DNA from 3 places in the Telmatobacter bradus genome. Region 3 is predicted to be linked to each of the others. Evidence: riboswitches for the same ligand, from Rfam matches in the RefSeq annotation. Region 3 holds a riboswitch; each other region holds the start of a gene.
What was found. Region 3 has a riboswitch for thiamine pyrophosphate ahead of thiC (phosphomethylpyrimidine synthase ThiC). Riboswitches for the same ligand answer to the same signal wherever they lie in the genome.
Positions count from the first base shown of each region.

Region 1 (2,258 bases), 300 kb from region 3:
CTGACAAAGAAGAACGACGGCCGATCGTTCTGCCAGAAACCGGGAACATGCAACGGTCCACCCAACGTGCCGCCAAAGTCGTTCATGATGACCTTCGGCTTCGAAAGCGCGAAGGGATCATTGGCGTTCAGCACGGTATTTTCGTGATTCTCAAAGACCCCACCATGCAGGCCGTTGGTGCCTGCCTTGCTGACGGTGGTGATGTCGGCCACGCCGCTGAATTCTGCGTTGTTGTTCGATTCCGAGACGCGGATCTCTTCAATCGAATTGAAGCTCGGAAACATTTCGTTGACCGGACCGGAAAACTCCACGCCCACGCTGGAGATGCCGTCGATGGTCACACTGAGCAGTGCGGCAGTAGTGCCCATCACGGCCAGTTCGCCGCTGTCGTCAGTCTGCACACCGGCCTCGGTGGTCAGCGTGGAAATTGGGCTGGTGGATCCGGCAGAACGCGAGTAAATGGCGATGGGCAGGCTCACCAGCTCTTCGCCCACCTTGGTCTCGGCCAGATTCGAGACGTCAGTGTTGATCACCGGAATGGCCTCATCAGCCACAATCACCGTCTGCGTCTCAGCGCCCGGCTTCAACGCCACATCGGCGCGGCGGCTTTCACGGGCATTCAGCGCAAAGGTCGGCAGCGTAACGCTCTCAAAGCCCTGCTCGGAAATGAGCAGCGCGTACTGGCCCACTTCCATGTTCTTGAAAGAGTAGTTACCCGCGGCATCGGTGGTCATGTGGCGCTGAACGGTAGTGCCCACGTCCGTCAGTGTCACCAAAGCTCCGGGAACAAGCGCTCCCGTGGTGTCGCGCACCGTACCCTGAATCGTGCCAAAGGTGGATTGCGCCTGCGCCATGCAGCCCGCAAAAATCAGCAACAACAACAGAAAAAGCACACACGTGCGACAACAACGGACAGGGAGGGACAGCAAATGCATCAATAGATGGCCTTTCAGAAGGGAATGAAGAATCGACCCGTTTTTTACAATTTTTTAATCGGGGGTTCATTCAATACTTTATCGTTCCTTTGCCTGAACGGGACGGCTTTTTTAAAAAAAAACGGCCATGCGAAAAAACACAACCAAACCCGCGCCCCAAGCGGCGATTCCCCGGTTTTCACAAGAGACGAAATGCAACATATTTGGTGCAGTTATTTTCCACCCGTTTGCATCCACTTTCGGGAAGTGTTTCAATGAGCTTATTGAAACAGGGGTGCTCCACTGTGGTGGGGCTGAGAAAACACCCTAGAACCCGATCCGGATAATGCCGGCGTGGGAAGCTTTCAGGGCTTTGTGGCTCTATATGCCGCTTGGCCTCCTCTTCTTCCTCCTTTCCGTGTTCCCCTGCTTCGATCCGTTTTTGTCGAAGGGGGTCCCCATGTCTTCCAGAACTCATACCCTGCGTTTGTCCGCGGTTCTTGCCACCACATTGCAGCTTGCGCTCTTTTCCGCAGGCGCGCAGACGGCAGCCCCGCCGCAAAATGCACCCGGTGCCACGCAAACCAAACTGCCCGGCGTAACCACCACCGTCGTCGTGCATGGCGAAAGCAAGGACGATTACCTGCCGGAGACGCTCACCGTGGGCACACTCGACGGCATGGAGATGAAGAACGCTCCGCTATCGGTCACGGCCGTCACCCGCGAACTGCTCACCGACCAGGGCGCACGCGTGCTCAGCGACGTCATCAAAAACGATGCTTCGGTGGGCGAAGACTACGCCCCGGTGGGCTACTACGGCAACTTCCAGATGCGTGGCTTTCCTCTCGACCTGGCCACCGGGCTGCAAATCAACGGTCTGACCATCGCCGGTGAGCAGGACGTTCCGCTCGAAAACAAGCAGAGCGTCGAATTCCTGAAGGGACTAGCTGGCGTGGAGAGCGGCGTGGCCTCGGCCGGTGGACTGATCAACTACGTCACCAAACGCCCCACAACCATTGAAGCCGTGGATCTAGCCACCGATCAGCGCGGTTCCAGCTACGGCGCCGCCGATCTTGGCCACCTCTTTGGCGCGCGCAAGCAAGTGGGCGCACGGCTCAATCTGGCCGGAGAACGCATCCAGAGCTACGTCAATGGTGCCGACGGCTGGCGCGCTGTGGGCACGGGCGCGGCGGACTGGAAGATTGACTCCCACTCCACACTGACCGCCGACTTTGAGTACCAGCACAAGAACGAACGCTCGGTCAGCGGCTATGAACTACTGAACGGAACCGCACTGCCCGACATTACGCAGATTTATCCCTCGACGATGCTCGGCTTCCAGAG
Region 1 is NZ_CP184532.1:558,904-561,161, reverse strand. It holds gene ACOBR2_RS02470 (TonB-dependent receptor domain-containing protein) at 1-875, opposite strand, end outside; TPP riboswitch at 1,196-1,293, shown strand; gene ACOBR2_RS02465 (TonB-dependent siderophore receptor) at 1,375-2,258, shown strand, end outside.
Region 1: it holds a riboswitch for thiamine pyrophosphate, as region 3 does, so the genes downstream of both, ACOBR2_RS02465 (TonB-dependent siderophore receptor) here and thiC (phosphomethylpyrimidine synthase ThiC) in region 3, are expected to answer to the same signal.

Region 2 (2,258 bases), 1.4 Mb from region 3:
CGCCGATGCCGTGGGCCTGGCAGCCAAGCTGCTCAAGGACCACATGAACATCTTCATCAACTTCGAAGAGGAAATCGAAGCCGAGAGCCGTGGCGAAGAAGGCCGCGTGCTGTTGCGCAACGACAACCTCAACCGCTCGGTCGAAGAACTGGAACTCAGCGTTCGCAGCTACAACTGCCTGAAGAACGCCAATATCCAGACCATCGGCGAGCTGGTGCAGAAGACTGAAGCGGAGATGCTCAAGACCAAGAACTTCGGTCGCAAGAGCCTGAACGAGATCAAGGAAATCCTGGCCCAGATGGGTCTGTCGCTGGGAATGAAGATCGACGAGCAGGGCAATGCGGTTCCGGGGCCGACGAGCGTACCTCCGGCGACGGCGCTGGCGGCCAGCTACGGCCACTTCGAAGACGAAGACGAGCCGCTGGATTCGGTGGACCTGCAGTTGCCCACCGAGACCGAGAACTTTTAAGTACAGCTGCTAGCTGTTAGCTGCTAGCTTCCAGCTTGAGGCAGTTCCGGGTAGCCCCGGAACTGCCTCAGGCGAGAAAAGCTAGAAGCTAGAGGCTAGAAGCTAGAAGCTGAATTCGGAGAGATTTTCATGCGCCATCGCAATGCAGGTTTCAAACTCGGACGTAACACCAGCCATCGTCGCGCCCTGCTGCGCAACCTGGTCACGTCCATCATCGTCGAAGATCGCGTTGAGACCACCGTGGCCAAGGCCAAGGCAGTTCGCCCGCTCGTCGAAAAGATGATCACCCTTGGCAAGAAGGCTGATCTGCACTCCCGCCGTCAGGCTCTGGCTTTCCTCCAGACCGACACGGCCGTCACCCGCCTCTTCGACACCGTGGCTCCTCGCTACGGCGATCGTCAGGGCGGCTACCTGCGCATCGTTCGCACCGGCTTCCAGAAGGGCGACGGCGCGGAAAAGGCCTTCCTCGAGCTCCTCGGAGCCGAAAAGGAACTTGGTGCCAAGCGCGCCAAGAGCGCCGACCTCAAGGCCAAGAAGCGCAAAGAGCTTGAAGAAGCTATGGAAGCGGCCAAGAAGGACGAAGGCAAGGGCGGCGAAGAAGCTGCTTAGGGAACTTGCCGGGACGGACCGTCCAGGTAATCCTTGTTCTTGCTGAATGAAGAAGCGGGCACACCACGTGAGTGGTGTGCCCGCTTTCTTTTTGCCGAAGAGCTACAATAAAGCCAGAAACAGGGGTGCCTTGCAGGATGAGGCTGAGAAGATACCCTCACACCCGATCCGGATCATGCCGGCGTGGGAAGTTTTTCCTTCCGCTTCGACACTTCTCCTGACACTCCTGTTCATTTTTCGCGCGCAGCGTTTTTGCGCCCAAGGAGTCGTCATGCTTGCCAGTTTTTCCGCTGTTCCCATGACCAAGGGTGAAAGCGTCAGCCATCTGGTGGCCGAGTCGCTGAAGATTGTTGATGCCTCGGGGCTGGATTACCAGCTGGGCCCCATGCAGACCATCGTGGAAGGCGAAGAAGCCGCTGTAATGGAAACGATCATGCAGTGCCACCGCCGCATGCGGGAGCTTTCCGATCGTGTGCTGACCACCATTACCATTGACGACCGCAAGGGAGCCACCGGAAGGCTGCGCGGCAAGGTTCGTGATGTGGAAGCGCAGGTGGGCAAAACTCTCAAGCGGGTCAGTGGGGAATGAATTCAACTATTGAATCAGCTTCAGAACATCCTGATACATCTGGTTGGATTGAGCCAGTGAGGCGATTGCGCCTTGCATCATGATCTGTTCGCTGGCCAGATCCGAGGTCGCCTTGGCGTAGTCCACGCCCTCAATGGCGTTAAGCGCCGCCAGTGTGTTCTCCGACTGGGTGTTCAGGATGGAGCTGACTGCGGTCATGGTGTTGATCTGCGTGCCCAGGTAGCCATCCTGCGCTGAAACCGAGGCAATGGCGCTGTTCAGCAGATACAGCGTGGACTGGGCATTGGGCGTGGTACTCATATCGGTATGGCTCAAGTCAACCGATGAGCCGGGCGTATAGCTCAGCTTGGCGGAGGTGGTGTCGGTGGCCGGAATCATGCTGACGGATCCGCCGGAATCGCCCAGGTGACTGAGGGTGAGTGGGCTGAAGTGCAACGAGTCAATCATTGAACCAGCCAGTGTGGAGTCGCCCACATAAGCGTCGAGCGTGGTGCCAAAGACTGACTGCTGGTTGTAGGTGGTGGTTTTGCCAATGTTCGAAATTTCGGAGAGGATCGACTGGTACTCGTCGTTGGCCGCGTCCAATTGGCT
Region 2 is NZ_CP184532.1:4,471,555-4,473,812, reverse strand. It holds gene ACOBR2_RS18490 (DNA-directed RNA polymerase subunit alpha) at 1-469, shown strand, start outside; partial or broken gene rplQ (50S ribosomal protein L17) at 599-946, shown strand; TPP riboswitch at 1,190-1,285, shown strand; gene ACOBR2_RS18480 (MTH1187 family thiamine-binding protein) at 1,350-1,667, shown strand; gene ACOBR2_RS18475 (flagellin) at 1,674-2,258, opposite strand, start outside.
Region 2: it holds a riboswitch for thiamine pyrophosphate, as region 3 does, so the genes downstream of both, ACOBR2_RS18480 (MTH1187 family thiamine-binding protein) here and thiC (phosphomethylpyrimidine synthase ThiC) in region 3, are expected to answer to the same signal.

Region 3 (2,258 bases):
GTAACTCCCAGCTTAGATCCTCGGCAATGCCTCCTGCCTTTTCCAGCGCCTGATAGAGCGGCACGGTGCCAATGGGAACAGGAGCATTGCGCAAGATGTTTTCCCGCGTCTCATGGATATTGTTTCCGGTGGAAAGGTCCATGATGGTGTCGGCTCCCCAATAGATGGCCCACACCATTTTGTCCACTTCTTCCGCCAGCGAGGACGAGACGGCAGAGTTACCCAGATTGCCGTTAATTTTCACCCGGAAGTTACGCCCGATAATCGCCGGCTCAAGCTCGGGATGATTGATGTTGGCGGGAAGAATGGCGCGTCCCGCAGCAATCTCTTCGCGCACAAACTCGGGAGTAATTTCTTGGGGAAAACGCGCTGAAAAACTTTGTCCGGGATGCGAACGCAACAGCGATGCATAGGCGGGATCCTCGCGTAGTTCCTGCAGGCGCATGGATTCGCGCAACGCCACAAACTCCATTTCCGTAGTTATTTTTCCCTGCCGCGCATAGTGCATTTGCGTCACGTTGCCGCCACTGCGCGCACGCCGCACAATGTGCTGCGAAAAAGAAGATTGACTGCGGGTTTCTATCTTTGTATCGCCACGTTCTTCAATCCATGCCTGCCGCAACGGTGGCAAACCCTGGCGAATATCTACTTGGCTGTTGGGGTCAGTGTATGGCCCAGAGCAATCGTAGACAGGCAAGGGAGGATTCCGTTCCAATCCATGCCGGGTTTGCGTTGGAGCTTGCTCTATCTCGCGATAAGGAACACGCAAGTCTGCACGGCTTCCCGTCAGATAGCGTTTTTGCGAAGCGGGATAGAGCGTGGGAAGAAGAAGCGCGTCCAGTTCAGCCGTTTTTGATTGCATAGAGCCTCTTGTCCTGAAAGGAATTGAAGAACAAGAGGGCAGAATCGCTATAACTTGAAAGGAACGCTCTTTGAAATCTCCCCACGCCGGCATGATCCGGATCGGGTTCAAAGGGTATTTTCTCAGCTCACTTGCGATGAGCACCCCTGTTTCTCAGGGCTATTAAAACACAGCTCAGCGCTGCGCACAATCTTTTTGCAAATGCAGAAAAACTTTGACAGCGCGAGCAAGGGCTGCTTAAATAAGCAACAAGAAACAGGGGTGCTCCATGCGTGGGGCTGAGATTATACCCTCGACCAGATCCGGATAATGCCGGCGTTGGAAGCTTTCAATCCTTCTGCGTGATTCATTGCATGAGCCTCCTGTTTCTGTCTGCTTACAGGAGAAGTGTGTGCAAGTGCTCTGCAACCAGATACACCAGCAGGACTTCCCTCCAACCCGTCACGTTTTCGTTTGCTTTGTAAAAGCACGCATGTGCACACTGCTGTTTTTGCAAGCTGGAAGCGCTGCGCAGCTTCCTAGCAGTAGAGGATAAGAAGCTTGATTACCCTGAACGGAAACAGCATGGATGATGCGGATCATCTGAGTCTGGCGGAACTTGTCGTGCGCGAACACTTTCCACTTAATCGCATTGCCGTTGCATGCAATGGAGAGATTGTGCCGCGCACAGAATACAGTGGCAAACAACTCGCGGATGGCGATGTGGTGGATGTGGTTTGGATGGTATCTGGAGGGTAGCTTCAGATTTTCAGCATGACTTGCGAATAACTTCATCATGCATTCCTACGCTGATCCACACAGGAACAGGAGACAGATTTGTTTATGCAATCGGAAGAGCGCTTGATTCTGGGAGGGCGCGCATTTACCTCCCGCTTTATTCTGGGCTCGGGAAAATACAGCCTTGATTTAGTGCGCGCAGCCGTGGAACATGCTGGAGCGCAGATGGTCACACTGGCCGTACGACGCGCCAACACCAACGACAGGGAAAACATTCTGGCGCATATTCCCGAAGGCATTACATTGCTGCCCAACACGTCGGGCGCAAGAAAGGCCGAAGAAGCCGTGCGGATCGCACGTTTGGCCAGAGAACTGGGCTGCGGAGACTTTGTCAAAGTCGAAGTTATCCGCGACACAAAGTATCTTTTGCCGGATAACTCCGAGACGGTCAAGGCAACGGAGATTCTGGCCCGCGAAGGCTTTGTCGTGCTGCCCTACATGTACCCGGACCTGAATACCGCGCGCGATCTGGCGCAGGCTGGAGCCGCAGCCATCATGCCACTGGGCGCGCCGATTGGTTCCAACAAGGGTCTGCGCACCAAGGACTTCATTCAAATTTTGCTGGATGAAATCGAACTTCCAATCATCGTTGATGCCGGCATCGGCAAACCATCGCAAG
Region 3 is NZ_CP184532.1:854,893-857,150, reverse strand. It holds gene thiC (phosphomethylpyrimidine synthase ThiC) at 1-862, opposite strand, end outside; TPP riboswitch at 923-1,020, opposite strand; TPP riboswitch at 1,110-1,203, shown strand; gene thiS (sulfur carrier protein ThiS) at 1,403-1,600, shown strand; gene ACOBR2_RS03635 (thiazole synthase) at 1,685-2,258, shown strand, end outside.